2 regions of the Brucella cytisi genome follow, and region 2 is predicted to be linked to the other one. Evidence: riboswitches for the same ligand, from Rfam matches in the RefSeq annotation. Region 2 holds a riboswitch; the other holds the start of a gene.

Region 1 (16,072 bases), on a different contig from region 2:
GACGATGACGTTCGCAACACGTTCAGCCGTTGACGCCTTGCCGTAGCGTCGCGGTGTCGCCGCGTGGGTGAAGCCTTCTTCAGACGGACTACCGGTCATCCGCAGGGCCAGAAGGACCAGCAACGTCAATGCAAGCTGCGTGAAGGTGAGGGCGACCGCGCGACCCGGATCAAAATCGAAATGCAAGCTTTGATAGATAGCGACTTCCAGCGTGGTGGCACGCGGTCCGCCGCCCAGCGTCAGCACAGTTGTGAAACTCGTCACGCAGAGCATGAACAGGAGGCCGATCATGCCCGGCAGATTGCGCCGGATTACGGGCCATTCAATAAGCCGCAAGCGTGCTCCATTGCCCATGCCAAGCTGCGCGGATAGCTTCCAGTAATCGGTTGGTATCGAGTCGTAGCCTGCAAGAATGAGACGGACAGCGAGCGGCATGTTGAAGAAAACATGGGCGATCAATATGCCCGTAATACCGTAAATGTCCGGTTGGAACGGATGGCCTGCGGCTTCTGACAGATGCGCAATGAACCCGTTGCGACCATAGATGCTGGTGACGCCGAGCACTGCGACGAGTGCAGGCAGAGCAAGCGGCAGGGCAAACAGGCGCAGAATAAGCCCGCGCCCCGCAAAGCTCGCTTCGGCATAAAGTGCACGGGCGACCGGAACCGCAAACAGCACGGAAAGCAGGCTTGAAGCGATCGCCTGCAGGATCGTGAAGCGCGCAACCCGCCACAGATAGGTGTCGAAATTGGCCGCGGCGTCAAAACCACCGCGGCCCGCTTCGAATGCCAGTGCGACAAGAGCACCACCGGCAAGCACGACCAGAAAGACAAGCGCCAGTACACCCGCAGCCGGTCTGGCGGCAGGTGCGTCTTTCGAGCGGCGCTGTGCCGGGAATGTCGTCATTTACTGGTTGCCGCCAGCCATTCATCGACCCATGACTTCCGGTTCTTGGCTACTTCGTCGGAAGGCAGGAGAAGAGTCTTTTCCAGCTTCGGCATCGCGTCGAAAGCGGCTGGAAGCGGGGTGGATGTCTTGCCCGCTGGATACATCCAGTTGGTTTCAGGAATAACATCCTGGAAGCCGGGGCTGGTCATGAAAGCCAGGAACTTTTGCGCCAGTGGATTTTTCGCGCCAGTGGTGGTCTGGGCGGCCAGCTCGATCTGGAGATAATTACCTTCCGGATAGGCCAGAGCCTTATAGCGCTCCGTCTTTTCCGCAATCATGTGATAGGCGGGAGACGTTGTATAGGACAGCACCATCGGCGCTTCCCCCTTGGTGAAAAGACCATAGGCTTCCGACCAGCCGGGCGTGACGGTGAGAACGCGCTTCTGAAGTTTCTGCCAGGCTGCTTCCGCTTCGTCGCCATAAACCGATTTCATCCAGAGCAACATGCCCAGCCCTGGTGTCGACGTGCGCGGGTCTTGCAGCACGATCTTCTGGGAAGCATCGCCTTCCACCAGTTCTTTCAGGCTCTTGGGCGGATTGGGCAATTTTTCCGAATCGTATACCACGGCGAAGTAGCCATAATCATAGGGAACGAAGATATCGTCCTTGAACCCGCCCGGAACGCTCACATTGCTTTGGTCGATGCCGCTTGGAGCAAAAAAGCCGGTGGCGCGTGCTTCGGTCGTCAGATTGGTATCGAGACCGAGGACGATATCGGCTTTGGTATTGCCACCTTCAAGCTTCAGGCGGTTGAGCAGGGCGACACCGTCGGCCGAAGCGATCCAGTCCACTTCGCAATCGCATTCCTTCTCGAAGTTTTCCTTGATCTTCGGGCCCGGCCCCCATTCGGAAACGAAACTGTCATAGGTATAAACAGTGAGCTTGTCCTTCGCCTGCGCAGAAGGCGTGAAAGCGAGGGCTGTGGAGAATGAAAAGGCCAGCAAAGATAAAAGCCGCATCACGGCACTTCCTTTCTTTTACAACAAGAGGATTGAGCGCCGTTTATGGAGCATCTAATCCCTCCGCCGGTGCAAACCGGATCAGGTTCAGCGGGTTGGCCGTTTTTTAAGCATTTCCGGACGCAAAACCGTTTCACACTTTTGCTGGAAATGCTTTTGGGCCTCTCAGCCATCCGCGAAAGCAGACGGCACCCCGTTAGAGCGGTTGCGAGAATAATCTTTCGCAACGGGAAGGGCAAGGGAGTGCAATGGCGGCGAATGCAGGCTTCCGGCATGGATTTGCCCGTGTTATGAGCGGCTTATGAGCACATTCGTCATTCTCCTTGGCGGTGATCTGGTCGTGACCGATCGCTTGAAACACCAAATTGCAGGTGCGCGTATTCTCGCTGCCGATAGCGGGATCAGGCACGCCGCTGCTCTTGGTGTCGAACCGGAACTTTGGCTTGGCGATTTCGATTCGGCTTCTGCTGAGCTTCGCGTGCAATATGGACACGTGCCGCAAAAGAGGTTCCCTGCTGCCAAGGACATGACGGACGGGGAACTGGCCTTCGAGGAGGCCTTTATGCGGGGTGCGGATCGGGTGATCCTTTGCGGAGCCTTCGGCGGTCAGCGCACTGATCACACGCTTCTGCATCTGACCATGGCGACAGCGCAGGCTGCAAAAGGGCGGAACGTGCTGTTGTCCAGCGGTTCCGAGGAGGCCTGGCCTTTGCCGCCCGGAGATTATGTTTATGATTTTCCGGACGGGACGCCGTTCAGTGTGATTAATTTCAGCACTATCGAAGGCCTTTCGATCACGAATGCGGAGTGGCCGTTAGATAATGTGACACTGCCATTCGGCTCTTCATGGACAGTTTCCAATGTAGTTCGTGGAACACTTCGCGTTACTGCGAGTTCTGGATTGGCGATACTTATAGCCAACTTGGCGATGGAGGAAACACCGCTCTGGGGCCGATAACCTTATCAATCGAAAGAGCTTGACGCTGGCAGGCGAAACGTATTGTAAATGGGCCAAGCGGGTGTCATCTGCTTTACGCCGAAATTGGGGACGCAAAGTCGGTGATTAGTTCAACTCTTGTAGGAGATGTTTCAATGAAGTCACGTCTTACGATGATTGCTGTTGCTGGCGTGCTCGCGTTCTCGACGGCTGCATGCACGACGAATGAACAGCGCACGGCCGGGTACGGCGTTGGTGGCGCAGCACTCGGCGCACTCGCCGGTGGTGCAATTGGCGGCAATGGCCGTGGCGCTCTTGCCGGTGCTGCTATCGGCGGCGTTGCCGGTACGCTCCTTGGTGCAGCCCAGACGCGCAATGGCACGCAGTACTGCCGTTACCGCGATCCTTATGGCCGCGTCTACGAAGCGCCTTGCCAGTAACACTGGGCCAGTAATGACTGGGCCAGCAATAGCTGGATAAATAAGTTTGCTGACAGGTCGGGGAAACCCGGCCTGTTTGTTTTTCACGGGTCTTTTCGTGCCGTACCATTTGACAGAACGGCTTTTGTCGCGGACAAGCAGGGCGGAATTTTTAACCCTGTTTATCGAAGAGAACCATGGCACCACCGCTCCTTCGCCTCGACGAGATCAAGCTCACCTTCGGAGGCACGCCGCTTCTGGAAGATGCCAGCCTTTCGGTAAGCGAAGGCGATCGCATCGCGCTGGTCGGACGCAATGGTTCGGGTAAATCCACGCTGCTCAAGATCGCCGCCGGTATGGTGGAAGCAACGTCGGGTGAGGTTTTCAAACATCCGGGTGCAACCGTCCGCTATCTCCCGCAGGTGCCGGATATGGATGGCTTTGCCAATGTTCGCGCCTATGTGGAAGCGGGGCTCGGACCAGCCGATGACCCGCATCGTGTCACTTATCTTCTCGAACATCTCGGACTGACCGGCGACGAAAAGCCGGATCATCTATCCGGTGGGGAGGCGCGACGTGCCGCCCTGGCGCGGGTGATTGCACCGCAGCCCGACGTTCTGCTGCTGGACGAGCCGACCAACCATCTGGATCTGACCACCATCGAATGGTTGGAAAGCGAACTGCGCCAGATTCGCTCGGCCATTGTGCTGATCTCGCATGACCGCCGCTTTCTGGAAAATGTCAGCCGGGCGACGGTCTGGCTGGATCGCGGTCTTACGCGTCGTCTCGAGCAAGGCTTTGGTCATTTCGAGGAATGGCGCGACAAGGTGCTGGAAGAGGAAGAGCGCGACCATCACAAGCTGGGGCGGCAGATTGCGCGCGAGGAGCACTGGCTGCGCTACGGGGTCACCGCCCGGCGCAAGCGTAATATGCGCCGTCTCGGCGAACTGCATTCCATGCGTGCCGATTTTCGCAATCATCGCAAGGCACAAGGGACAGCGGTACTGGCGGCAAGCGATACCAAGGAATCCGGCAAGCTGGTGATCGAAGCCAAGGGGTTGAGCAAGGCCTATGGCGAGCGTGTTCTGGTCAAGGATTTTTCGATCCGTGTGCAGCGCGGTGACCGTATCGGTCTCGTTGGACCCAACGGTGCCGGAAAGACCACGCTTCTGTCGCTTCTGACTGGCAAGCTTGCGCCGGATTCCGGAACGTTGCGGCTTGGCGTCAATCTCGAAATGGCCGAACTGGACCAGAAGCGCGAAAGTCTCAATCTGGATGAGACATTGGCGCATTATCTGACGGATGGGCGCGGCGAAAGCCTTGTCGTCAACGGCGAGCAGCGGCATGTCGTGTCCTATATGAAGGACTTTCTGTTCCAACCTGAGCAGGCGCGTACCCCCATTCGGGAGCTTTCCGGTGGTGAACGTGCGCGGTTGATGCTGGCCCGTGTTTTGGCGCGGCCCGCCAACCTGCTTATCCTCGATGAGCCTACCAACGATCTTGATATGGAAACGCTCGATCTGCTGCAGGAACTGGTTGCAGGTTTTCCTGGCACAGTCATTCTGGTCAGCCACGACCGTGATTTTCTGGATCGCACGGTTACGTCGGTGATTGCGCCGGAAGGTGACGGGCGCTGGCTCGAATATGCAGGCGGCTATGCCGACATGATGGCGCAGCGCAAGGAGCAGGCCTTGAGCCGCCGCTCGGTCAAGGTCTCAGGCGTCCGCAGTGACGAGAAGTCGGAAGAGGATGCGCCGCAGCCCAAGCGTGAGGAAAAGCGCAAGCTTTCTTACAAGCAGAAATTCGCGCTCGAAACGCTGCCCGGCAAGATGGACGCTCTCTCGAAGGAAATCGTAGTGCTGGAAGACAAGCTCGCCGATCCGCAGCTTTATGCCAAGGACCCGGCGCTTTTTGCCAAGACTGCCGATCTTCTTGAGAAGAAGCGCTCCGAAAATGCGGCCATGGAAGAAGAATGGCTGGAGCTGGAAATGCTGCGAGAGGAAATCGAAGGGTAGGGCGATCCCCTTCGATGCTTCAAAATTTAACCGCTCGCCTTGTTCAGCAAGGCGATTTCATCGTCGCTGAGTTTCAGTTCGGCTGCGATGATCAGCTCACCGAGCTGGGCCGAGCGTGTGGCGCTGGCAATAGGGGCTGTGACTGATGGCTGCGCGATGAGCCATGCGATTGCGACCTGTGCAGGCGTGACATCGAGATTGCGCGCCACGCCATCGAGTGCCGCTATGATCCGCGAACCACGATCCGTCAGATATTTTTCGACTGATTTGCCGCGCGCGCTTTGTCCGAGATCGTCAGCAGAACGGTATTTTCCAGTCAGGAACCCTGCTGCGAGCGAATAATAGGAAATAACGCCAAGCTCGTTTTCGTGGCAGATTTTCTCCAGCCCATTCTCGAAATCTGCTCGATCATAAAGATTATAAAGCGGCTGCAGGCTTTCATAGCGCGGCAGATTGTTGGTCCGGGCGACGTCAAGCGCTTCAGTCAGTCGCTCAGGCGTGAGATTGGACGCACCGATGGCGCGCACTTTGCCTGCATCGATCAGCTCTTTATAGGTGCCGAGCACATCTTCGAACGGTGTTTCGGGATCGTCCCAGTGCGATTGATAGAGATCGATATAATCCGTCTGCAGCCGTTTGAGGGAGGCATCGATCGCTTTGCGGATATAGGCCGGGGAAAGACCTTTTTCGTCAGGCCCCATCTCGGACCCAACCTTGGTGGCAATGACGACTTTGTCGCGCAGGCCGCGAGATTTCAGCCAGTTGCCGATAATGGTTTCGGATTCGCCGCCCACATTTCCGGGCGCCCAGGCGGAATATGCATCCGCTGTGTCGATGAAATTGAATCCAGCATCGACAAAACGGTCGAGAAGCGAAAAAGACGTCGCTTCATCGACCGTCCATCCAAATACATTGCCACCGAAGCAAAGTGGCGAAACATTGAGTTCGGTATGTCCGAGCTTCCTGAACTCCATAGACCTTATCCCCTTCCTCTGAATACGAATCGCGGGCGATCCGTCGGGTTTCGATTTCGGGAAGAAGGAAGGCTCCGGGAAGAGCCGAAATCAGCTCATGCCAAGCGCATCCATATAAAGCTGCAGCATGGCTTCTTCTTCCTGACGTTCATGGTCTTCTTTTTTACGCAGACGAATAATGGTCCTCACGACCTTGCTGTCAAACCCCGAGCCCTTCAATTCCGCGTAAACTTCCTTGATATCGTCACCGATGGTCTTTTTTTCTTCTTCCAGGCGCTCGATGCGCTCGATGAAAGCACGCAACTGGCCGACAGCAATGGTTTGGGCTTCGCTGGTAATGTCGTCGCTCACGAGGAGTTCTCCAATTCAAAATCTGTGATGATGCGGACACGCATTGCGCGAAAACCGCTTATCGAAAGTCTGGACCGTTTTTCCCGCGAGTCGCAGGCAAAATTAAGAGCCTTTTTCGATGCACGACCCGATTTGACGGGTCAAGCCCTGTGGATAGCGGGTAAAGCCTCTCCTGACAGGCCTGTTACTCACTGCGATCAGCACGTGAGCCGAAATGCTGGGCCGCATGAATGCCGGGCAAGGTGTTGATGTGCGCGATCATTGGCGCCAGCCTGTCAGCCCATTCAGCTGCTCCTTTGTCATCGGCAATCAGGTCCTGTCGTACCTCGATCAGGACATGGGCGAAGCCCTTTGCCGTCGCGTGGCGATACATGGCATCGTTCTTGAGGGCACCGTCATAAGGTTCGTTGTCGCCAACCGTCAGATCGACGTTTTCACGCAGCAGCGACAAAAGCGGCTTTACGGCGCGGTCGTCCTTGTCCCAGAGAAGGCCGATCTGCCAGGGGCGGGCCTTTTCCTTCCAGCGCGGCGTGAAGGAATGGATCGAGACGATGAAAGGCGCTGCCCCGCTTTCAGCCACCACGCATTCGCTCGCTCGCGCGACCGTGTCGTGATAGGGACGATAGAAGCGTTCAAGCCGTTCCTCGCGTTCCCCTGCCGACATTGGGTAATTGCCGGAAATGACCGCCCCATCGGACAATTGCATGATAAGCGTCGGGTCGTCTTCGCCACGATTGGGATCGATCAAAAGGCGCGAAAAGCCGCCAAGGACGGCAGGCGCGTTCAGGCGGGTTGCAAGTTTGCGGGTCAGATTCTCGACGCCAATATCATAAGCGATATGCCGGTCGAATTCACTTGTCCGCAAACCAAGCGTGCCATATTCGGCTGGAACATCACGCCGTGCATGATCGGCGGTCAGGAGCAGGCCGAGACTAAAATCGCCGTCGACACTGTATGCCGGTGAGAATGGCGGCGAAGCGTTTGATCCGGATTGAAGCGGCATGGAGCGAAATCCGAGGCTAAATAAGGGGATTATTTCTGTGTTGTGCGGGAAGCTGTTTCAGGTCTGTCATGAGAAAGCCCGGATTGCAACGATCATTCTTTGATGAAGAGTACCTGTTCTCAATGGGATTGCGTTGACATCAAAGGCGAAACTGCCGAAAAGAGAGCGACCCGAAATGGGATTTGCCCGAGATGGGATTTCCCTGTGCAATATAAATTGTTCGATAAAACCGATAGCGGGCTGAAGGGGTTCTGCGTATGCGACTTCCACTATCTCTAGTTTTGTTTGCCGGTGTGCTGATGACTGCGCTGGGCATGACATCCATAGAGGCTCGTGCGGATTTCCGCGTATGCAATGCAACCCAGAACCTGGTTGGTGTGTCCATCGGCTACAGAGCCAAAACCGGCTGGGTGACCGAAGGCTGGTGGCATATCGACGGATCAAGCTGCAAAACCCTCATCGAGGGGCCGCTGACATCGCGCTATTATTACCTCTATGCAGAAGACGCTCAGGGCGGCGGACGCTGGGAGGGCAAGGTCAATATGTGCGTGGCCGAGAAAGAATTCCGTATTACTGGCGTCCAGGATTGCTTCGCGCGCGGTTTCCAGCGCAACGGCTTCCAGGAATACGACACCGGGGAACAATCGAGCTGGATGGTTCAGCTCACCGATGAAACGCCGACAGCAAATCCCACCGTTACAGGAACGAATAGTCAATGAAGCGCAACCGCAAGGTCAAGATTCTCGCCACGCTAGGTCCGGCGTCGGGTGAGGAAGCCGTCATCCGCAAGCTGTTTGAGGCAGGCGCGGATGTGTTCCGCATCAATATGAGTCATGCCGACCATGACCTGATGCGCACCCTCGTCAAGCGCATCCGCAATGTGGAAAAGGAACTGGGCCGTCCGATCGGCATTCTGGCCGATCTTCAGGGCCCGAAGCTGCGTGTTGGTAAGTTCAAGGACGGTAAGGCCGATCTCGTTCCCGGCCAGACCTTCACCCTCGACAACAACGAAGCGCCCGGCGATGAACATCGCGTCTATCTTCCGCATCCGGAAATTCTTGAAGCTGTCGAACCGGGTCATCGCTTGCTGATCGACGATGGCAAGCTGCATCTGGTCGCCGAGGCGAGCGACGGCAAGTCGATCCGCTGCAAGGTGGTTTCCGGAACGCGCATTTCGGACCGCAAGGGCGTCAGCCTGCCTGATACGACGCTTGGCGTCGGCGCGCTGACGGAGAAGGATCGCAAGGATCTCGACGCCGTCCTGAAGGAAGAAATCGACTGGGTTGCGCTTTCCTTCATCCAGCGTCCGGAAGATTTGGCCGAAGTGCGCAAGGTTTCGCGCGGCAAGGTCGGGCTGATGTCGAAGATCGAGAAGCCGCAGGCTGTGACGCGTCTCGATGAAATCATCGAGCTTTCGGACGCATTGATGGTTGCGCGCGGTGATCTTGGCGTTGAAGTGCCACTTGAAAGCGTTCCAGGCATTCAGAAGCAGATCACCCGCAAGGCGCGCCGCGCGGGCAAGCCGGTGGTTGTCGCGACGCAGATGCTGGAATCCATGATTACAGCTCCGGTTCCGACCCGCGCCGAAGTGTCCGACGTTGCAACCGCTGTGTTTGAAGGTGCTGATGCGATCATGCTTTCGGCGGAATCGGCTTCGGGCCAGTATCCGGTCGAAGCCGTTGCCACCATGAACCGCATTGCCGAACAGGTTGAAAAGGAACCGACCTATTCGACCATCATCGATGCGCAGCGTGCTGCGCCAGAACCAACGGGTGCCGACGCGATTTCGCTTGCTGCACGCCAGATCGCAGAGACGTTGAAGCTTTCGGCCATCGTAACCTACACCGCTTCCGGCACGACCGGCCTGCGCGCCGCTCGCGAGCGTCCGCGCACACCGATCATCGCCCTGTCGCCGGTCGTCGATACTGCGCGCAAGCTGTCGCTCGTCTGGGGCCTGCATTGCGTGGTGACAGCCGATGCGCATGATTTGGAAGATATGGTCAACCATGCCTGCGAAATCGTCTTCCATGAAGAATTCGGCAAGGCTGGCGACCGCGTCATCATTACCGCTGGTGTCCCATTCGGCACGCCGGGCGCGACCAACATGCTGCGCATCGCCTATATTGGACCAGACGGAAAGTCAGGCATTTAAACTGAAGATATGCCAGCCGTGACGGCCGGCAAATGGCGTTGTTTTGCGCTTCCGGTGCTCATGTGTATTTCTTTGACGCATAGTCTAATCCGAAAATTCTGCGACTTCTCGGGACTATGCGTGGAAGTACATTCCGCTCGGGCTCTCAAACTCCACCAGTTTGGTCGCTAAAGCGCCCATCTTCGATTCCGGCTCGCCACAGCCGGAATCTCATCCAGTTATGGCAGATAGCATATAAAGAAACGCGCTCCTTCGGAGCGCGTTTTGTTTTGGTCTTGATGAATTTTGAGAATGTTTTGGGGGTAAGCAGGAGCCGTTCTAAGAGCCTGAATCAAAAAGCGATACAGGCGACTTCTGGAACAGGCTCTAAGTCCGCGTATCCGTCAGTTCGTCGGCCAAATCGTTGAAGTTCTTCTGTGCGTCGCGCATCATCGGATAGACGATGAGAGCCTGCTCATAGGCTTTTAGTGCCTGTTCCTTGAGGCCGCGCAGGCGCAAGATGGCCGCCATGCCGGTCAGGGCGCCATAATGGCGCGGTTCCAACTCTAGGGTACGATTGATATCGTACATGGCGTGGGCGTAGTCTTTTTGCAGGAAATAGACCGTAGCGCGGCGGTTCCAGGCCTCCGCATATTCCGGGTCGAGCGCGATGGCCTCATTCAGGAAGTCTATTGCCGAGGGATAACGCCGCTCGAGCATCGCCGCATTGGCCCATTGCATCAGAAGATCGATTGTTGCGCTGCCTGACTGCGACCACAGCGTATTGATCTGCGAAGCAATGCGCCGCGCCTTGGCTTCGTCCGTCGTGCGGCGAAGATCGGCAAAGAGCTTGTCGAGACGCTCTTCAGGCGTCTGGGCTGTCGCTGGTGCGGGCTTTTCGGGGGCAGGTTTCTGTTCGCTGTCGGGACCGGTTTGAACGGGTGTCAGAGGTGCGGTGAGCGGTATTTTGCCGGGTGCCACTTCGGCATAAGCAAGCGGCACCGTCGTACCAAGCGACGCGAGCACAGAAAAAGAAACCAGACATGCAAAAACGTTCCGCATGCGCATAGATTTTACCATGCGCAGCGAAACGTCAAATGCAAAATCAGAAATAAGATTAGCCCTGACGAGCCTTGTAGCGCGGGGCGGTCTTATTGATGATGTAAACGCGGCCCTTGCGGCGGACCAGCTGGCAGTCACGATGACGGCCCTTGAGCGCTTTAAGCGAGTTCTTGATCTTCATGTCAATCACCGGTCTTGTTGGCCCGTTGACGTGCAGATGCCGCGGGGCTTCATAAAAACAGGCGCTCGAGGCGCCAATTGATTACAGGCACTGTTAGATGCCCGAAGGGTTGGCCGAAATACACAAGGTTTCAGGCAAATGTCAACTCCTGAGCCGCAGATTCAGGGCACTGGAGCTGAAATTCTTGGCAGGTGGCAAAGATTCATCGGGAATCAACGGGATTCCCGATGAACATTATTTCCCGCAGGGGTGAATGCGCGTCACATGGCCCATTTTGCGGCCCGGACGTGCTTCCTTTTTACCGTAAAGATGCAGCACGGCATCCTTTTCAGAGAGAATCGCTGGCACCTTCTCGACATCGTCGCCGATCAGGTTTTCCATCACGCAATCCGAATGCCGGTCGGTGTTACCCAAAGGCAGACCGGCGATGGCGCGGATATGCTGTTCGAATTGCGAAATGGCGCAGGCCGCTTCCGTCCAGTGGCCCGAATTATGGACACGCGGGGCGAATTCGTTTGCCAGTAGCGTGCCGTCCTTCAGGACGAAGAACTCAAGTCCGAGCACGCCGACATAATCAAGCCCGTTCAGAAGCTTTGTGGCGGCTTTACGGGCTGCTTCGGCCGTGTTTTCGGAAACGGCAGCCGGTACGGTCGAAGTCGCAAGGATGCCGTCCTTGTGAACGTTTTCGGCAATATCGAAGATTGCGACATTGCCGGAGCGGTCACGTGCCGCGATCACCGAAACTTCGCGCTCGAAATCGACGAAGCCTTCGAGGATGGCCGGGGCACGATTGATCGCGAGAATCGCCTTGTGAGCTTCGGACTCATCGAGTGATGTCAGGCGGACCTGTCCCTTGCCGTCATAACCAAGACGCCGCGTCTTCAGGATGCCGCGCTCGCCAAGTGCGCCCAGAGCTGCAATCAGGGTTTCTTCATCGTCCACAAGACGCCAGGGTGCCGTCTCGATGTCGCTGGAGTTGAGGAACTGCTTTTCTGTAAAGCGATCCTGCGAGACTTCAAGTGCTGCCGGGGGAGGAAAGACCAGAGCGGTTTCGGCCAGCCTGTCGGCAGCGCTGACCGGCACGTTCTCGAACTCGTAGGTAATGACGTCGGACGCTGCTGCAAGTTCTGCAAGCGCTTTCGGATCGTCATAGGCGGCAATGATCTGGCGATTGGCGACCTGTGCTGCCGGGCAATCGGCCTGTGGCTCCAGGATCACCGTTTCAAAACCGAGACGTGCTGCGGCCATGGCAAGCATTCTGCCGAGCTGACCGCCGCCGATGATGCCGATGGTTGCACCGGGCCTGAGTGCAGAATTGAGTGCGGAGTTGTTCATATCAGGCCTCGTTTGAAGGGCGCTCAGCCACGCTTTCCGTTTGCGCAGTGCGCCATTCATCGAGGCGGGCTGCAAGCGCCTCATCGTAAAGCGCCAGAACGGCGGCGGCGAGAAGGGCGGCGTTGACCGCACCGGCGCGACCGATGGCGAGCGTGCCGACGGGAATGCCAGCTGGCATCTGCACGATGGAGAGGAGCGAATCCTGACCCGAAAGCGCCTTGGACTGGACCGGAACGCCGAAGACAGGCAGCGGTGTCATGGCTGCAGCCATGCCGGGCAGGTGAGCCGCGCCGCCCGCACCTGCGATAACGACCTTGAACCCTTCCGCCTTGGCACCTTTGGCAAAGGCAACGAGCCGGTCAGGCGTGCGATGCGCGGAAACGATCCGGGCATCGAAGGAAATGCCGAGTGCTTCCAGTGTGTCCGCTGCACGGCGCATGGTTTCCCAGTCGGACTGGCTTCCCATGATGATGGCGACATCGGCAGTAACGCTCATTGATCTTCCTGCTCCGCTTCTTTCGTGCATGTTTCGGGTGATATCAAAATGATAAAGCCGGGCGAACCCCGGCTCTGTCATCGATCATTATGGACATTCAGGCGATGATGTCGGGGATCACCCGATCTTCCATCTCCTGCAGCTTGTCCTTGATTGCGAGTTTTTTCTTCTTCATGCGCTGGACGCGCAATTGGTCGCAGCCAACCGCTATCATGGCGTTTATGGCAGCATCGAAATCCGCGTGTTCCTGTTTCAGTCGTGCGACGGCCAATCTGATTTCGGCCTGTTCCTGATCGGACATGCGGTGCCCCGTTCTGTTGAATAGTTTTACGGGCCGCGCCAAACCATAAAAGGTGCGGCGTCAGCCCGTTTCCGGCGAAGCCCTTATCACATTTTTCGCGTCAGGAAAATGCTACCACGACAAAATCGACTTTGCACCAAACTCATGCCAAACTGTCATGGTTCTGTCATGGACGGCGGCTGTCGAATGCGACAAATATACCGTATCCTTGGCAGCCGGGACTGCGTGTTTGGCCCGGAATACAGGAGGTGTGCCGGGCGTTCATGCAGGTCGAATGACGGGATAGCGGGTAAACGGACAAACGAGGTCTGCGCTGTTCCGTAAATAAGGGAAATCAACCAAAGGAGATCTGATGATGGCTATCGAGTCCCATCTTGCCACGCTCGAAAAAAAGCACGGCGCTCTGGAGCAGGAAATTTCCGAAGCCATAGCGTCACCGGCAATGGACGACCTGCACGTTGCATCTCTCAAGCGCAAGAAGCTTATGCTCAAGGACCAGATTGAAAAACTGAGATCCCAGGTAACACGTCACTAACAGGGAAGCCGCGCTTAGATCGCGGTTTGATAAGGCGTCTCAAGCCATCGACATTGGAGACCGAACGGCTCTGGCGAGCTGGTATTTCTTTGTCGTGAATGCAGTTTGCATTCCAAAGCGAAGATGCCAAAATTCAGTATTGGCGGCTGTGACACAGCCGCCGAACATATTGATTCAACTATTTAACCGGCTCTATTTATCGACGGTCATTTTCAGCGCCCGTCACCCTTCCGTCTCAGCTCTTGGATCGAGGTTCAGCGCTTCCGGTGTTGCTCCACGTTCGGAAGGCATGCTCTTGAACTGGTCTTTCTCTTCTTTCGGGACGGATGCACGCTTGCGTGAACGGAACAACGCATAGCCGGTGATGGAAATATGCGCGAGCATGGTGATGGCGAAGAGGCCGGATGGCCAGAAAATATCCATGGCCGCCGCTGCCAGCAGTGGTCCGAGCATCGTGCCGAAGCCGTAAAGCAGCAAAAGCCCGCTCGATACTTTCACAAAGCTTTCCGATGTCGCATGATCGTTGGCGTGGGCGACGGCAACGGGATAGAGTGCATAGGCAAGTGCGCCATAGCATCCGGTCATCGTGATGATGACGGGGCCGCTGGACGGAGCGATGAGGAAGGCGATGAGGCCGACCAGTGCCGCCAGCGCCGCAACGCTTGCCAGCACAAAACGCCGGTCAACCAGATCGGAAATGCGTCCGATCGGAATCTGCATCAAGGCACCAGCTGCAATGGTGACACTGACCATCAAGGCGATTTCGGTGGTCGAAATGCCGGACTTCGCACCGAAGACAGCTCCGAGCGTACCCCAGGCGCCATTGGCAATGCCGATCAGGATGCAACCTACGAAAGCTGCAGGTGAGTTATTGTAGAGCGCCTTGAGATCAAGCTGCACTTCCGTCAGCGGCTTGGGGCTGACGGCTGTGGAGATCGCGGTCGGGATGAGAGCCAGGCAGAAGAATATGCCGCTTAACATGAACAGATGATCGGAGCGTACGTCGCCTGCCGCTACCAACATCTGGCCGGACATGGTGGCTCCGTAGTTGACCATCATATACATGCCGAAAATCTTGCCGCGCGATTCGTTGGTCGCACGCTCATTCAACCAACTTTCAATGACCATGAAGGCACCAGCCATCGAAAAGCCGGTGAAGGCGCGCAGGATCACCCAGATGGTTGCATCCACGAAGATGCCGGAAAGCAGAGCGATAACCGCAGCCGATGCGGCAAAGCAACCGAATGCCCGCACATGACCGACACGGCGCACAAGGCGCGGTGCAAACAGACAGCCGGCAACGAAGCCGCCTGCCCAAGTCGTGCCGAGCAAGCCGAGCGATGCCACTGAGAAACCTTCCACACCGCCGCGCAGCGGCAATAGAAGACCGTGAAGTCCCGAAGCTATGAGAAGGAAGGCTGTACCGCAGAGAAGGGCCAGAACCTGAATGTAAATGCGCAAAACTCTATTCCCGAAGTCTGAAGCCGAATTGTCAGTGCTGAGGCTGATGAGTGATCGCTGCGATCAATGATTGTTGTTCCTAAAGCGCGCCGCCCGGAAATGGTTCCGGCTGCTTTGCTCCGGTATCCATTTCCGTTGACGACCCCATTCCTATCGAAACAATGCTTCTGCCGCAGCGCGGCTATCGCCTTTCTTGAGGCGTTCTGTCTTCAATCGCTCTATTTCGGATTGCAGCAGGGCTATGCGCTGGTCGATTTCGGTGACCGAAAGCAGCGATAGCTCCTCTTCGCTTAGCGCCACGCTATTGCGGGGCTTTACCATATCCTCATCGAAACCGCTCATAGCCGTCCTCCGTGGTCAATGATGGCTCAGAAAAGATTTAACACCTTGAATCGTCGCATATATATTTGAGAAAATCGATGACGATTTCCCTAACGTGACGTCTTGCATCCGCCATGCGGCATTTCTGCGACGATGCGTAGGGCCAGAAATCTGAATGGAGTTTGAATATAATGGCCGACTTGCCTTCCCAGATGACTGCTATCGAAATCTCCGAACCGGGCGGAGCCCATATGCTTCGACCTGTTCAACGCTCGGTGCCTGAACCCAAGGAAGGTGAAATTCTGGTGCGGGTACGCGCCGCCGGGGTTAACCGACCGGACGTCCTGCAGCGACAGGGACAATATGCGCCGCCACCCGGCGCATCGGATATTCCGGGACTGGAGATTGCCGGTGACATTGTTGCCATGGGCAGCGGCGTCAAGCGGTTCAAGACCGGCGATCAGGTGGTCGCATTGCTGGCGGGCGGCGGCTACGCTGAATATGCCGTCGCGCATGAAACTAACGCACTGCCCTTGCCTGCCGGCTATGGCTACATCGAAGCGGCGGCGATCCCTGAAACCTTCTTCACCGTCTGGCACAATGTGTTCGAGCGCGGCGGGCTGAGGAAGGGCGAGGTTTTTCT
Region 2 (16,072 bases):
CGGTACGCCGCATGCCGTCGAAGAAGGTCGAAACGACGGGAAAGAAGATCATCAGCACTGTGACTGCAATCTTCGATGCGGGACCGTAGCCAAGCCACAAAGTCAAAATGGGGGCGAGCGCGAAGATCGGGATCGCCTGACTGAACACCATGGCGGGCATGACGAGACGTTGCGCGAGCGGTGACATCATCAGGCAAATGGCAGTTGCGATCCCAACCGCGCAGCCGAGCGCCAGACCGCCCAGAACTTCGCCGATGGTGGCGGCAGCGTTTTCGGCAATCAGCCCGGCATTGCCGATCAATGACTGCACCACATCCAGCGGGCCGGGCAGGATGAAGCGCGGCATCTGGCCGATGCTCACCACCGCCTGCCAGATGGCCAGTGCCACTGCCGCCGACAGCAAGCCGTCGGCAGCACGCTTTTTCCGGCTTCGGTATGGGAGTGTTTCGTTCACTATCCAGCCTTCAAACCCATGGACCAGAAATCGGCTTCGAGCCTGCTTGCGGTGGCAAAAATCTGGCAGAGCCTTGGCCAGCGCGGGCTTTTCTCAAAGTCGGCGCCGATGCGGTCTTTTGCAGCCTGATCGAACAGTTTGCCGACCGTGTGGCACATGTCCTGATAGTCAGGCCCCGCATAGGTGTCGATCCACTCTTGATAAGGCGTACCGGGCAGGGCGGTCACGGCAAGGTTGAGGCCGATCTCGCCGTAGCCGTGTGCGCAGGGTACGAGCGCCGTCAGCAGGTCGAGAAAATCGCCCGCCTGTCCGCAATCGAGCACATAGCGCGTGTAAGCGAGGTTTTCCGGTTCTTCCTTCGTCGCGTAAAGCTCGTCTTCGCTGATCCCTTCGCGAGCACAGATGCCGACATGGAGCGGCAGTTCTGTGACGGCCAGACCATGCATGATCTGGGCGCAGAGCCGTGTTTCCTGCAGTGTGTTGGCCTTGACGACACCCAGCGCGAAGGCGCGGGCATAGTGATGCAGATAGACATAATCCTGACGGAGATAATGCAGGAAAGCCGCTTTGGGTAACGTGCCGTCACCCAATCCGCGCACGAATTCATGATCGATATAGGGCTTCCAGTCATCAAGCGTCGCAGCGCGCAGGCGCGTGAACAGTTCGGATGAATAATGCGGTTGCGGCTGGCTCATGACTTGCTCCCTTCCGCGTTGACGTCGATGGCGAATTTTTCGACCGGAAGGACCGAAGGCACGAGACCGTTTTCCTTGAGATAGGTTTCGTAGCGGCTCCAGCGTCCGTAATCGAGACTTGCAGGCGAGCGGGAGAAACGGGCGACCGTGTCTTTCCATGCGCGCTGGTTCAGCTCGTCCTTGAGTTCGGAACTATAGGATGCGAAGACGTCGTAGCTCTTCTCCGGATGGTTGACGATATACTGCGCGGCCTTCTCCGTGGCCGAGAGGAAGCGTGCAATCTTGTCCTTTTCCGCCGCGTCCAATTTGTCGGAAGCTGCGACATAGACGAGCTCGTCATAAACCGGCACGCCTTCTTCTTCGACGAAGAAGCATTTGCCGGGCACGCCTTCGACGGCCATCTGGTTCAACTCGACATTGCGATAGGCGCCCATCACCGCATCAACCTGTTTCGACATCAGCGATGGCGCGAGCGAGAAATTCACATTGATGAGTTCGACATCGGACAATTTGACACCATGCTGGCCAAGAATGGTGCCAAGCAATGTCTCTTCGGTTCCGGCGACCGAATAGCCGATCTTCTTGCCCTTGAGATCGGCGATGGAATTCACCGATCCGTCGTCTCTGGTCATCAGGCAGTTGAGCGGCGAGTCGATCAACGTGCCGACGCGGATAAGCGGCAGGCCTTCGTGCACCTGAAGATGCACCTGCTGCTGATAGGAAATGGCGAGATCCGCCTGTCCTGCCGCCACCATCTTGGTGGGCGTCGAGGCGTCAGCAGGTGCGACGATGTCCACATCCAGCCCGGCATCCTTGAAGTAGCCAAGCTTGTCGGCGACGATGATGGGGCCGTGATCGGGGTTCACATACCAGTCGAGAATGAGCTTCAACTTGTCGTCAGCGTGAGCCGAAGTGGCAGCCGTGAGGGCGAGGCCGAACAGGGCGGCGAAGGCGGTCTTTTTCATGTGGTCTGCTCCAGAGCATGGCCTGCATAAGCGCGCGTGGTTTCGATCCATTGGCGCAGGCGGCTTTCAGGGTCGGCATTGAGGGTGATGTCGGTGACGACGGAGACGATAACGGCGCCTGCTTCGAAAACACCGGGCGCGCGTTCAACGCTCATGCCCCCGATGCCCACCAGCGGAATGTTGCCGATGCGCGCTTTCCATTGTCCAAGGCGCGGCAGGCCCTGCTCGTGCCATTTCATCTTTTTCAAAATGGTCGGATAGATGGGGCCGAGTGCGATATAGTCAGGCTTCACCGACAAGGCACGGTCCAGTTCGGCCTCGTCATGGCTTGAAACACCCAGTTTCAAGCCACCGCCCCGAATGGCACTGAGATCGGCATCGTCGAGGTCTTCCTGTCCGAGGTGGATGAAGTCGCAACCTTCCTCCAGCGCCACCTTCCAGTAGTCGTTGACGATCAGCTGACAGTTATGCGCAAGGCAGATCTCCCGTGCGGCGCGAATTTCACTGCGCAGCTCCGGCTCGCTCTTATCCTTGACGCGCAGTTGCACCAGCTTGACGCCGAGCGGCACCATACGCTCCAGCCATTTTGCGCTATCGAAGATCGGGTAGAACGGATCGAGGGCCATCACAAAAATGCCTTTCCGAGAAGAGGGGTGGACGGCGCGGCCATGTCGCGGGCCTCAATAGCGTCGGCTTCAAAGGCAAGCCACCCGGCTTCGACCGCAAGCGCGAAACCGCGTGCCATGGCGACGGGATCGCCAGCCTTGGCGACGGCGGTGTTGATGAGCACGGCGTCGAAGCCCAGCTCCATCGCTGCTGCCGCATGGGACGGCACGCCGATGCCGGCATCGACAACAAGCGGAATATCGGGGAAATGCGCCCGCATGGTCTTCAGCGCATAAGGATTGTTGAGGCCTCGGCCCGAGCCGATGGGCGCGCCCCAGGGCATCAGCACCTTGCAACCGGCTTCAATAAGCTTTTCCGCGACGACCAGATCGTCATTCATATAGGGAAAGACCTCAAAGCCGTCGTCGCAGAGTATGCGTGCTGCCTCGACCAGTCCGAACGGGTCTGGCTGCAATGTGTCGGTATCACCGATCACCTCCAGCTTGATCCAGTTGGTGTCGAAGATTTCGCGCGCCATTTTTGCCGTGGTCACCGCTTCGCGCGGTGTGTGGCAGCCTGCCGTGTTGGGCAGAACAGCCACGCCCAGCTCCCGGATCAGCACCCAGAAATCCTGTCCGGCGCGGGCCTCGCCGCTTTCACGACGCAGCGAGACGGTGACGATGTCGCTTTGCGAAGCGCGCACCGCATCGGCTAATATGGCCGGCGATGGATATTGCGCCGTGCCGAGCAGCAGGCGGCTTTGAAATTTTTTGCCATAGAATTCCAGCATCTCAGCCTCCCTGCATCGGGGCCAGAACTTCGATGCGATCGCCAGCCGACAGGGTCGCGGCTGCGCGCTCGTCGCTGGCCACGAATTCGCCGTTCAGCGCGGTTGCAACAACCGCTTCATCCAGTTCGATTTCGGCGAGCAGCGCCGCCAGATTGGCGGCTGCCGTGGTGATGACCTCACCGTTCAGCACGATCGTCATGCATAGTCCTCCACAAATTCTGGTTTGGGCTCTGGCGCATCCTCCGGCATGGTCGCGCTCGCAACCGCCATGCGTGCCACGGCGGGCGAGAGCAGGAAGCCGTGGCGGTAAAGCCCGTTGACATAGACGGTTTTGCCGCGCCGTCGGACGCGGGGCAGATTGTCGGGAAAGGCCGGGCGCGCATCGACACCGGTTTCGAGGATTTCCGCCTCGCCGAAGGCCGGATGCAAGGCATAAGCGGAGCTCAAGAGTTCCAGCGTCGAGCGCACGCTGATGCCACCCCGCTCATCGCTTTCAATCATGGTTGCGCCGATCATGTGTACGCCGTCGCCGCGTGGCACGATGTAGAGCGGAATCCGCGGATGCAGGAGGCGTATGGGTCGCTTGAGATTGATATCGCGCGAGCGCACAACCAGCATTTCACCCTTGACGCCGCGCAGGTCCTGCAACTGATCACGCGCTGCAAGACCGCGTGCATCGACGGTAATGTCGGCCTCGACTTTGACGTCTTTCGCATCCTGCCCCAGATGAAAGACGACGCCTTTCTTCTGCAGTTTTTCGGCGAGCTCGATCAGTGTCTGGCGCGGGTTGAGATGGCCTTCTGCCGCAAAGAAAAGTCCCTGCCGAAAACGGCCGACAAGGTCTGGTTCCAGCGCATCGATCTGGTCTTGATCAATGGTGTCAAATGCTTCCGTCCGGCGGGCAAAGCGGCGCAGTTCGGTCGCATCGCGTGTGTGCGAGAGTACAAGCGTACCCTTGCGATTGACTGTCGAAACGTGCTGCTCCCACCAGCCGATCGCTTCCTGTCCCAAACGAACGACTGGCTCTTCCGCGCTCTCGCCTTCGCACCATGGTGCCAGCATTCCGCCTGCAAACCATGAGCAGCTGTCGGAACCGATCTCAGTGCTTTTGGCAATGACAGTGACTGCATGTCCCTGACCGTGAAATTCTGCCGCGCACACTAGACCGGCGACACCCGCTCCGATGATGGTGACGCGCATCACATGGCCTCCTCTGAGGGAACTTTCCAGAGATTATGGAAGTGATGAACAGGCCCATGGCCCTGTCCGATCTTCAACGCATCGGCGGCGCGGATTGCCCCTTGCAGATAGGCATGGGCTGCAATGACTGCTTTTTCGAGCGGAAGGTTCTTGGCAAGCTCTGCAGCAATGGCTGAGGAGAGCGTGCAGCCCGTGCCATGGGTGTTACCGGTCCGGATACGCGTCGCCTCGACACGCAATGTTGGCTGATCGCGGCGAACCAGCAGGTCGACGCAGATTTCGCCTTCCGCATGGCCGCCCTTCATCAAAACAGCTTTCGCGCCTAGTTCGAGCAAGGCACGCCCCTGTTCTTCGGCGTTTACATCGTCGCGAGCCAGATCGCTGTCGAGCAAGCAGGCCGCTTCAGGCCGGTTGGGCGTCAGCAGCGTGGCCAGCGGAACCAGTTTCTGGCGCAAAAGCGCAATGGCGTTTTCGCTCAAAAGCCGGTCGCCGGATTTTGCAACCATCACCGGGTCGAGTACGACAGGGCCGGAGAAATGCGCAAGGCCCCGCGCAATGGCCTCTATGGTTTCGGGCACGGAAACCATGCCGATCTTCACCGCCGCTACATCGAGATCGCTGAAGACGGCATCGATCTGCCCTGCGACGATGGCGGGTGGGATATCGTGCACTGCGCTCACCGTGCAGGTGTTCTGCACGGTCACAGCGGCAATGACGCTCGCACCATAGACGCCGAGCGCCGAGAATGTCTTGAGGTCGGCCTGAATGCCAGCTCCGCCGCCACTATCGGAACCGGCAATAGTCACGCATATGGGCACGAATGCCGCACTGCCGTTTGATGTGGTTCGGGAGAAACTGTTTTTTTGGTCCATCATCACGTCTCTCATTCCGAACGGAAAATGAGACGTCATGAACCTGTTTGGAGCTTGAACTCCGATGAGGGAAACCCTCGGCTGCGACGCGTCAAACTCCGTTCCCTACGCAGGTATTACCCGGATCAGGTTCAATGGGTTAACGCGATCAGCGTCTCTCAGCCTTTTGTGTCGCAACATCGGACGGAAAACCGCTTGGCACTTTTCCTGATATTGCTTCGAAGGCACCCCAACGAATTTTGCGTCTTTAGGCATAGGCTGGAAGTTGAAGCCGGTCAAGCGATGGAAAAATGCAGTTTTAAAGAAAATCCTTAAATCGACCCTCAATTTGTATATGGTTTATTAAAATTCTCGGCTTTAATCTATGTTCGGGGTGCATCTTCCGCGTGTTACTCATGGTGCCATGAAACTTGACGGTCCACTTGTAGGGTGGATCGAGATTATCCAGTAGGATCAGTTGGATGAGGGATTTACGATGAGGAAGCGGAGGGGCGCTTCAGCTTCGACGGAAGGCACGATGGCGCACACGTCCGAGCAGGACTTCCGCATCCTTTTCACAACCCATCCGACACCGATGTGGGTTTATGATCCGGAGACGCTGCATTTCATCGTGATGAATGACGCTGCCTATCGGCTCTATGGATATACCGCTGATGAAATTCCGGGAATGACAGTGCTCGATATTCGGCCCCAGACAGAACGGGATCGAATGCTGGCTGCCATTCGTGATCGCAGCGACCTTGAACGACCGGAGCGCTGGCAACATCTGCGCGCGAATGGTGAAATCATTGATGTTCTGACTTACGGACGTCAAGTGCTGTTTGACGGTAAGGAAGCGATTCTCGCCATTGTTCAGGACAGGACAGAGTTGGCAGAAGCCAATCGTCAGGCAAACCACGCCCAAACCCTGCTGGACAGCCTCGTCAACAATCTGCCGCTTGGTGTCTTCGTCAAGGATATGCACGATGACGGTCGGTATGTGCTCTACAATCAGGCCGCATCAGCGGCGAGCGGACAGCCGGTAGACGAAGCCATCGGTTCGACCGACCTCGATCTTTTCCCTGAACGCGAGGCAACCGTCATCATCCAGCAAGATCGCACGGCGATGCGGCGTCGGGGCGTGTTGAACGTCGAACGCAAGATCGAGCGCAAGGACGGAACGTCGCGAACGATGCGGATCATAAAATGTTCGATCCCACCGGTCGAGGGCAACGAGCCCCGCTATTTGATCGGGCTCGTTGAGGATATAACCGAACGGCGTGAGATCGAGGAACGCATGGCACATATTGCCATGCATGACAGTCTGACAGGCTTGCCGAACCGCGCCTATTTTGCTCACCATGTCGAGAGCCTGTTGAAAAAGGGCGGGGATTCCGAGCCTTTTGCCTTGTTCTACCTTGATATCGATCATTTCAAGAACATCAACGACAATATCGGGCATCAGGCTGGCGACCAGCTTTTGCAAGAAGTGGCGCGTCGACTGAAGCAGATCACGACTTCGGATGAATTCATTGCCCGGCTGGGAGGCGACGAATTTGCCATTGTCTACCGAAACGGGACACTGGCACAAATTGCAATGTTCGCTGACCGTATCCTTTCTGCTTTTCAGGATCCGTTCGAACTGGTGCGCAATTCAGAATTCGTCGCCTGCAGCATGGGCATCACCCAGGCGCCATTGCATGGAGACAATCCCGATGTGCTGATGCGCAATGCCGATCTCGCGCTTTATGCTTCAAAATCAGGTGGACGTCGTACATTCCGGTTCTATCAGCACTCCCTGCGTCTGGCGGCGGAGAAGCGTTATGTCATGACCGGCGAACTTCGTCAGGCTCTGCTGGATGAACAGTTTGAACTGCATTATCAACCGATTTTCAATCTTGAGAGCGGCAAGATTTCCGGCTTTGAAGCGCTGATCCGCTGGCGTCATCCTGATCGCGGTATGGTTTCACCGGCGGAATTCATTCCACTGGCAGAAGAAACCGGGCTCATCGGACCGATCGGCGACTGGGTTCTAAGGACTGCATGTCGGGAAGCTGTGCTCTGGCCGGAGGAAATAAAAGTCTCGGTCAATCTTTCACCGGTCCAGTTCAGTCAGACCACGATCTTGCATTCCGTCACGGATGCGTTGGAAGCAGCGCGTCTTTCACCCGACAGGCTTGAGCTTGAAATCACGGAGTCGGTCTTCTTGTCGAACAGCAAGAACAATATCGAGTTGCTGTTCGAACTTCGCCGATTGGGCGTTCGTATCGCGATGGATGATTTCGGGACCGGCTATTCTTCTTTGAGCTATTTGCGATCATTCCCATTTGATAAGATCAAGATTGATCGCAGTTTCGTTTCAGGGATCGAAGTCGATACGCGCGATCTGGCCATCATTCAGGCTGTGGCAACGCTCGGTGCGGGCTTCAATATTGTCACGACGGCCGAGGGCGTGGAAACCGCACAACAGTTGGAACGTTTGAAGACCGAGCGTTTTGGCGAAGTGCAGGGTTTCTTGACCGGGCGGCCAATGCCTGCCGGAGACGTGCATTCCTTTATCCAGAATCGCAGCAATGTCGGTCTGGAAATGCCTGCAGCACACAACCGATTGCCGATTTAGGGCATCGCCCACTTGTTATTGAGCGGCGCTCGAAAAGCCATAACACCAGACGAAAAGTCCAATCCGAACCTCGCCTTAAAAAGGGCTTGACCTTCCAACGGTGGGAAGCCCTATCTAGAGAGCAACTCTCGAATTATGCCCTTTCCGGGCGATGAAAGGGATTGCCATGAACAAGCCGGTTAATCACGAAACCATCAGTTTTCCAGTGCCCGTCGAAGGGATGAGCTGCGCGTCTTGCGTGTCATCCGTTGAAAAAGCTGTGTCTAAAGTTCCGGGCGTCGACAAGGTTTCCGTCAATCTTGCGACCGAACGTGCCGATGTGACTTTCAAAGGCGCACCGGATTTGCCGTCGGTGATCGATGCCATTCGCAAGGCAGGTTACGATGTCCCGGCAGGGAACATTGATCTTGCTATTGAAGGCATGACTTGCGCTTCCTGCGTCAGCAAGGTTGAAAAAGCGCTTAACGCTGTTCCGGGCGTGATGCGCGCCAGCGTCAATCTTGCGACCGAACGTGCCCATGTGGAACTGGCCGGGCCGGTACAGCCCTCCGAACTCATCAAGGCGGTTGAACAGGCAGGTTATGAGGCGCGTTCGCTGGATGACGCGCAGAGCGACGTCAAGCAGGAAACGCAGTCCGAGAAGCGGGATGCTGAAGCGGCAGAACTGAAGAAAAGCGTCATTCTCTCTGCCGTTTTGACCTTGCCCGTTTTCATTATGGAAATGGGTTCGCATCTGATCCCTGCGGTTCTTATGTTCGTCATGGACAGGATCGGTATGCAGAACAGCTGGTATCTGCAGCTTGTGTTCACCACGCTGGTTCTGTTCGGTCCGGGATTGCGCTTTTTCAAAAAAGGCATTCCGGCGCTGTTGCGCGGCACGCCTGACATGAATTCGCTGGTTGTGGTTGGCACGCTTGCCGCATGGGGCTATTCGGTGGTCGCGACTTTCCTTCCCGGTGTGCTGCCGGAAGGCACGGTGAATGTTTATTTCGAGGCTGCCGCCGTCATCGTCACATTGATCCTGATCGGGCGTTATCTGGAGGCGCGTGCCAAGGGACGCACCAGTGCGGCTATCAGCCGGCTGGTCGGCTTACAGGCGAAGTCGGCGCGTGTGGTGCGTAATGGCGAGACGATCGATGTGCCGCTGGAAGATGTTCGCGCTGGTGACGTCGTACAAGTCCGCCCCGGCGAGAAAGTGCCGGTCGACGGCGAGGTGATCGAAGGTTCGTCCTATGTGGATGAATCGATGATTACCGGCGAGCCTGTACCTGTTGCCAAGGAAAAGGGCGCGGAAGTGGTCGGCGGTACGATCAATAAAACCGGTGCTTTCACCTTCCGTGCAACCAAGGTTGGCCGTGATATGGTGATCTCGCAGATCATCCGCATGGTCGAGGACGCTCAGGCCGACAAGCTGCCAATTCAGGCAAAGGTCGACAAGGTGACCGGCTGGTTCGTACCCGCTGTTATGGCAGCCGCAGCACTGACCTTCGCTTTGTGGCTTGTGATCGGTGGCACGGGCATGCTGGGTTACGCGCTGGTGAACGCCATTGCGGTTCTCATCATCGCCTGCCCGTGTGCCATGGGCCTGGCCACACCAACATCCATCATGGTCGGTACCGGTCGTGCAGCCGAGTTCGGCGTCCTGTTTCGCCGCGGTGATGCTTTGCAGACCTTGCGCGATGTTTCCGTTATCGCCGTCGACAAGACCGGTACGCTGACACAGGGAAAGCCCGCTTTGGCCCATTTTGCGACGGTCGATGGCTTTGAAAAGGATGAACTTCTGGCACTTGTCGCGGCTGTGGAGGCACGTTCCGAACACCCGATTGCCGACGCGATTGTAGAAGCAGCGAAAGAGAAGGGATTGAAGCTTGCGGATGTATCGGCTTTCGAAGCCGTACCTGGATTTGGTCTGAAGGCTCATGTGTCCGGCCATGAGATTGCCATCGGCGCTGATCGTTACATGGCGAAACTCGGTCATGATGTTGCTGTCTTTGCCAATGATGCGAAGCGTCTCGGTAATGAAGGGCAGTCTCCGCTCTATGCAGCTGTCGATGGTAAGCTGGCAGCAATCCTGACTGTTGCCGACCCAATGAAGGAAACCACGCCAGCGGCGATTGCTGCCCTGCACGAGCAGGGGCTGAAGGTAGCCATGATCACCGGCGATAACCGCCGCACGGCGGAAGCCATCGCAAAACGTCTCGGCATCGATGAAGTCGTTGCAGAAGTGCTGCCAGACGGCAAGGTTGAAGCGTTGAAGCGGCTTTCGGCAGGTGGCAAGCGGATTGCCTTTGTCGGTGATGGTATCAACGATGCGCCTGCATTGGCTGCTGCCGATGTCGGCATTGCGATTGGCACTGGCACGGATATTGCGATTGAAAGCGCGGATGTGGTGTTGATGTCGGGCGATCTGCGCGGCGTGGTCAATGCCATTGCCATATCGAAGGCGACGATCCGTAATATCAGCGAAAACCTGTTTTGGGCCTTTGCCTATAACGTCGCGCTGATCCCTGTCGCGGCGGGTGTCCTCTATCCGTTCACTGGCACGTTGTTGTCACCGGTTCTGGCGGCAGGCGCCATGGCTTTCTCCAGCATCTTCGTGCTGAGCAATGCCTTGCGGCTCAAGGTTTTTAAAAGCCCGATAGAGGCCTGAGCAAAAGAAAGGCGCGGTGTTGACCGCGCCTTTTTTGTTTCAGAGCATTTCCAGCAAAAGTGCGAAGCGGTTTTGCGTAGGATAATGCGTACAAACAAAGACATAGAGCGGTTCCGTTTCAACCGGAACCGCTCTAATGAGTTCCTACAGCCTTGCCGTATGTCCGGACCACATTGCGGACGGCCTCCACTATCAAGGCGTGGGGCGTCGCTTCAATCTCACCCGAGGCGACAGCCGGATAAAGCGTGCCCAGATACTGGCTGATCAGCGTTTCCGGTATCTTGCGCCCTTCCAGACGTTTCAAAAGCGCATCGACGGCAGCAGTTGCGACCGGATGCGGCCAGTAATAGCGAATGCGGTCACTATAAGAGAAATGGCGTTGCAGGCGCAGTTCTTCCGCATCACCGTGGTAATATTTTTCCCAGTTCTTCGGCTCTGCGAGAAGCAGCGCTTCCATCTTACCGCGCAGGGTTTCTTCTTCCAGCAGCTTGTCGAGGAAAGCTGCAATCTGGTCGAGGCCATAGAGTGTCTCGCGCAGTGCAAAAGTCAGGCCGGGGCCGACTTTCAGAATGGTGAAACCGTCATCAACCAGATCGGAAAGCGCTTCCACCGGCTGATAGTCGGTGGAGTGGGCTTCAAAGACGAATTGCGCCATTTCGCTGAGAACGCCACTGAGAGCTGTCGCCTTCTCGCTGTTGTAGAACACGAGATTTTCGTTGCCGAACTCTACGCCCGGCTGCACCACGACACCGATGGCGCGGGCGAAGGCGTCTTCCAGCCCCAGCGCTGCGAAAGCCTTGCGGTGAATGGCGACGGTTTCGACCGCCGCACTCGGCTTGGTCAATTCCAGCTCTTCGATTTCTTCCATCGCGCCGCCGGGGATCGGTACTTCGGTGCCGATGATGTAGACCGGCAGGTCGTATCCGGCTTCACGGGCCGCTGCTTCCGAAACCTTGGCCAGACGCGCAGCGCGCTCGGCGGTCACGGCATCGGGTAGCGCGACCGGCTCGCCAGCACAGCCCATCGAGGTGTCGAGATGGATCTTTGTGAAGCCAGCGCGCACGAAGGCGTCGATCATCACATCCGACTTCAGCAAGGCTTCTTCGGCGGGCAGGTGCTTCCACGGGTTCGGGCCGAGATGGTCGCCGCCCAGAATAAGCCGCTTGGTGTCGAAGCCGACGCGGGCTGCGATGTCTTCCACGAAGCGGCGGAAGTCGGCAGGCGTCATGCCTGTATAACCGCCATCCTGATTGACCTGATTACAGGTGGCCTCGATCAGCACATCCGTGTCGGTTGCAACGCCTTCGAGGAGGGCGGCTTCGATCACCAGAGGATGCGCAGAGCAGATCGACGTGATGCCACCACGAACTCCGCTGGCGTAACGGGCGGGAAGTGCACTTAGAACTTGCGTACTGCTCATGCTGGAACTCCGTTTTTCTGAAGGAGGGCTTCTATTTCGGCCATGGTCGAGGTGCCCTCCATCGGCCCTTTGACACCAACGGCGCGTGCGCCGGTGGCGTTGGCGATGACAAGAGCTTCTTTTGGTGCCATGTCGCGCAGCCAGCAGGTGACGAATGCCGCGCCAAAACTGTCGCCCGCTCCGGTCGGGTCGATCTCATCGACCTTGAAAGCAGGCGCGGAAACCTCGCCGGACTGGTCGAAATAGCTGGCGCCTTCCGCGCCGCGCTTGACCACAACGGCCTTGATGCCACGCGCCAGAAGTTCTTGCACGGCGGCCTTTTCTTCGGTCGCCTTGGTGAAGAGGAAGATTTCCGGGCCGCTCGGCATGAACAGGTCGGTGTTTTCCAGCGCATGGGCCAGTGCCTGGCGCATACCCGGTAATTCGAGCATTTCCTTGCGGATATTCGGATCGAAGGAGACAGTGCCGCCCTTCGCCTTGATACGGATCGTCGCCTCGTGGATCGCCGAAACAATGCCATCGGAGAACAGGGCGGAGCCCATGATATGCAGATGATCGGCAGTCTCGATCAGCCTTTCGGCTTCGGGCGTCAGGCCGATGGCACCGCATGCGCTGTGCTTGATGTTGAAGATGAAATCGCGATTGCCGTCCGGACGATAACGCACGAAGGCGCTGCCGGTGGCGGCTGTCGGATGCACGCTGATGGCCGATACATCCACGCCGTCCTTCTGCAGGCGCTCGACATTGAGCGCGCCGAAGTCGTCATTGCCGACCGCGCTGACCATGCCGCAAGGCTGGCCCATTTTGGCGGCCTGATCGATGAAGATTGCGGGCGCGCCGGAGGCGAACGGCCCGATCAATGGGATGGCGGTCTTGAAACCGTTGCCGGTTTCCATGGCCATGATTTCGACGACGATCTCGCCGATGGTGATGATCTTTTTCATAAGGTGCACCGCGATTATGTGCGCATGGATTTCGAGCGCACGTCCAGCCAGACGGCGACCAGAATGACCACGCCCTTGACGATGAGCTGATAGAAATAGGGCACCGACAGCATGTTCATGCCGTTATTGATGACGCCGATGATGAGCGCGCCGAGAATGGTGCCGACCATGGTGCCGACGCCGCCAGCAAGTGAGGTGCCGCCCAGCACGACCGCAGCAATGGCGTCGAGTTCGTAGCCCATGCCTGCATTGGTCTGTGCTGAGGACAGGCGTGATGAGAGCAAGATGCCGCTGATGGCTGCCATGACGCCGGAGAGCATGAAGACGATGATCTTGATGCGGTCGACGCGGATACCCGAATAGATCGCCGCTTCCTTGTTGCCGCCCGACAGATAGATGCGGCGACCGAAAACAGTCTTCGACAGCAGGATATAATTGAAGATGAACAGAACACCGACGATCCAGATGATGATCGGCAGACCGAGCCAGTTTTCCGAACCAATGGCGAGCCAGGTATCGTTTTCGATGATTTCAGGCGCGCCATTGGTCGGCAGGCTGACCATGCCGCGATAGATGCCCATTGTCGCAACCGTCACGATGAAGGATGGCAGCATCAGCTTTGCCGAAAGTACACCATTGAGCCCGCCCATGATGGCGCCCGCCGCAAGGGTGAAAATAACGGTCGGCACGAAGCCGAAGCCCATGGCGAAGGCTTGCGCTGCCACCATGCCGGAAACTGCGATGATCGAGCCGATGGACAGGTCGATTTCGCCGAGCAGGATCACATAGGTCATGCCATAGGCAGCAACGGCGATCACCGCCACCTGCTGCATGATGTTCATGAAGTTGTTGAAAGCGAGAAAGCGCGGGTTGAGCACCGCGAAGACCACGCAGAGCACGGCCAACGAGATGATGATACCGCCATACTGGCGAACCAGCGGGGAGCTGAAAAGCGAACGGCGGACTTCCGCGTCCACGGCTTTCTTCTGAATATTTTGTGCGTTGCTCATATGTGCATTCCTGCTGCGTAGCTCATGACGGTTTCGGGCGTAAGGCCATCGGCATCGACAATGGCGGCGACATGCTTGTTATGCATGATAGCCACCCGGTCGCTGAGGCCCAGCACTTCCGGCAGTTCGGAGGAAACCATCAGGATCGCCGCGCCATTGGCGGCAAGTTCACGGATGATGCGATAGATTTCGAATTTTGCGCCGACATCGACGCCGCGTGTCGGTTCGTCGAGAATGAGGATGCGCGGCTTTGTCTGCAGCCATTTTGCCAGCACGATCTTCTGCTGGTTGCCGCCGCTGAGCGACCCGGCAACCGTGTCGATGGATGCTGTCTTGATGGCAAGACGCAGTACTTCCGCCTTGGCGGCAGAGCGCTCAGCCCGAGAGCGCATGAGGCCGAAAGGCCCTGCAAGCTGTCCGAGCCCAACCATGTTGATGTTGCGCTCAACGCTATGCGGAAGAACGAGGCCTTCTTCCTTGCGGTTCTCGGTCACGAAAGCAATGCCGTTGCGAATGGCATCGGTCGGTGAGGAGAGGGTGATGGCTTTGCCGTCGAGCCTGATTTCGCCCGTGGGCCGAAGGATACCGAACAATGCCTTCATCACGTCCGAACGGCCAGAACCGACCAGTCCAAAAAGCCCCAAAACTTCGCCGGGTTTCACGTCGATGGAAACATTGCTAAATTTGCCCGCAACCGAGAGGTTCTTCGTTTCAAGTATGGGCGGCACGCTTGCCGATGGCCTCGGCGCTTCGCGCGGCGGATAGATGTCGTTCATCTCACGGCCGACCATCAGGGCAATCAGTCGCTCGATGGTGGTCTCACTCTTTTCCGTGGTCGTTACATATTCGCCATCGCGAACGACCGTAATGTCGTCGGAAAGCCGCATGATTTCTTCCATGCGATGCGAAATATAAATAACGGCTGTGCCCCTGGCTTTCAGGCGCTCGATAATCGAAAACAGGATTTCCGCTTCGCTGTCGGAAAGCGATGAGGTCGGCTCATCCAGAATGACGACGTCAGCAGGCTGGCTCAGGCCCTTGGCGATTTCGACGAGCTGGCGCTGGGCAATCGACAGGTCGCCGACCTTTGCGCGTGCATCGACGGGCAGACCAAGCTCATCGATGAGCTTGTCGGCAGCTGCGTTCAGTTCCCGCTCCCGCACAAAACCGAAGCGGCTAGGCTCATGATTGGCGAAGATGTTTTCGGCCACGCTGAGATTGCGCGACAGACTCAATTCCTGAAAGACTATGGCGATGCCATTTGCACGGGCATCGCGCGGGTCTTTCGGCGCATAGGCTGCGCCTTTCAGCAAAATGGTGCCGGAGGTTGGCTTGAAAACGCCAGCCAGAATCTTCATCAGCGTGGATTTTCCGGCGCCGTTTTCGCCAAGAAGCGTATGCACGCGGCCGCGACGCACGGTCAGGTTCATGCGCTTGAGTGCGATGACCGGGCCGAAGGATTTCGCCACATCGCGAATTTCAAGAACCATATCCGGCAGGGCGTTTCCTTCGGATTTGGTGGCTGTCTCGGTATCTGTCACTTTGGGGGGCCTCCACTCTCCGTTATTCAGTTTCGCAGTGGATTTTAAGATCGATCCCGAGCGAAGTCTGCAATTCAAAAGGGTTGCGGCGGCGGCAAGGCGTGTGGTGTTCGCCGGGCCGCCGCACGCAGATAGGAAACAGCGACTGGGAGGAGTGTCGCTGTTTCACGCGGTGTTACTTGGTTTCGCCGTCCTTGGTGACGACGCCCGGAACGATTGGCTGCTTGGCTGGAACTTCCTCGCCCTTGATGACCTTGGCAGCGGTTTCAACTGCAACCTTGCCCATCTGGTCCGGGTACTGGGCGATAACGCCGACCATGACCGGG

The links. A riboswitch is a leader RNA that binds a small molecule or an ion and turns the genes downstream of it on or off. The one in region 2 is predicted to bind thiamine pyrophosphate.
Positions count from the first base shown of each region.
Region 1: linked by a shared signal. The riboswitch ahead of thiB (thiamine ABC transporter substrate binding subunit) and the one ahead of thiD (bifunctional hydroxymethylpyrimidine kinase/phosphomethylpyrimidine kinase) in region 2 are both predicted to bind thiamine pyrophosphate.

Region 1 is NZ_JBCAUP010000045.1:2,568-18,639, reverse strand. Features, by position in the region: gene thiP (thiamine/thiamine pyrophosphate ABC transporter permease ThiP) at 1-906, opposite strand, end outside; gene thiB (thiamine ABC transporter substrate binding subunit) at 903-1,907, opposite strand; TPP riboswitch at 1,949-2,113, opposite strand; gene AAE521_RS25920 (thiamine diphosphokinase) at 2,209-2,865, shown strand; gene AAE521_RS25915 (glycine zipper domain-containing protein) at 3,000-3,284, shown strand; gene AAE521_RS25910 (ABC-F family ATP-binding cassette domain-containing protein) at 3,461-5,278, shown strand; gene AAE521_RS25905 (aldo/keto reductase) at 5,305-6,252, opposite strand; gene AAE521_RS25900 (DUF2312 domain-containing protein) at 6,343-6,603, opposite strand; gene AAE521_RS25895 (N-formylglutamate amidohydrolase) at 6,788-7,606, opposite strand; gene AAE521_RS25890 (DUF1036 domain-containing protein) at 7,864-8,325, shown strand; gene pyk (pyruvate kinase) at 8,322-9,758, shown strand; gene AAE521_RS25880 (tetratricopeptide repeat protein) at 10,125-10,817, opposite strand; gene ykgO (type B 50S ribosomal protein L36) at 10,855-10,980, opposite strand; gene AAE521_RS25870 (5-(carboxyamino)imidazole ribonucleotide synthase) at 11,215-12,315, opposite strand; gene purE (5-(carboxyamino)imidazole ribonucleotide mutase) at 12,317-12,811, opposite strand; gene AAE521_RS25860 (YdcH family protein) at 12,909-13,112, opposite strand; gene AAE521_RS25855 (YdcH family protein) at 13,465-13,647, shown strand; gene AAE521_RS25850 (MFS transporter) at 13,870-15,108, opposite strand; gene AAE521_RS25845 (DUF1192 family protein) at 15,259-15,450, opposite strand; gene AAE521_RS25840 (NAD(P)H-quinone oxidoreductase) at 15,618-16,072, shown strand, end outside.
Region 2 is NZ_JBCAUP010000004.1:365,208-381,279, reverse strand. Features, by position in the region: gene AAE521_RS06395 (ABC transporter permease) at 1-454, opposite strand, end outside; gene tenA (thiaminase II) at 454-1,149, opposite strand; gene AAE521_RS06385 (ABC transporter substrate-binding protein) at 1,146-2,114, opposite strand; gene AAE521_RS06380 (thiamine phosphate synthase) at 2,111-2,743, opposite strand; gene AAE521_RS06375 (thiazole synthase) at 2,740-3,510, opposite strand; gene thiS (sulfur carrier protein ThiS) at 3,512-3,709, opposite strand; gene AAE521_RS06365 (FAD-dependent oxidoreductase) at 3,706-4,710, opposite strand; gene thiD (bifunctional hydroxymethylpyrimidine kinase/phosphomethylpyrimidine kinase) at 4,710-5,582, opposite strand; TPP riboswitch at 5,668-5,824, opposite strand; gene AAE521_RS06355 (putative bifunctional diguanylate cyclase/phosphodiesterase) at 6,058-8,181, shown strand; gene AAE521_RS06350 (heavy metal translocating P-type ATPase) at 8,348-10,831, shown strand; gene AAE521_RS06345 (D-tagatose-bisphosphate aldolase, class II, non-catalytic subunit) at 10,965-12,251, opposite strand; gene AAE521_RS06340 (tagatose kinase) at 12,248-13,195, opposite strand; gene AAE521_RS06335 (ABC transporter permease) at 13,210-14,205, opposite strand; gene AAE521_RS06330 (sugar ABC transporter ATP-binding protein) at 14,202-15,695, opposite strand; gene AAE521_RS06325 (substrate-binding domain-containing protein) at 15,922-16,072, opposite strand, start outside.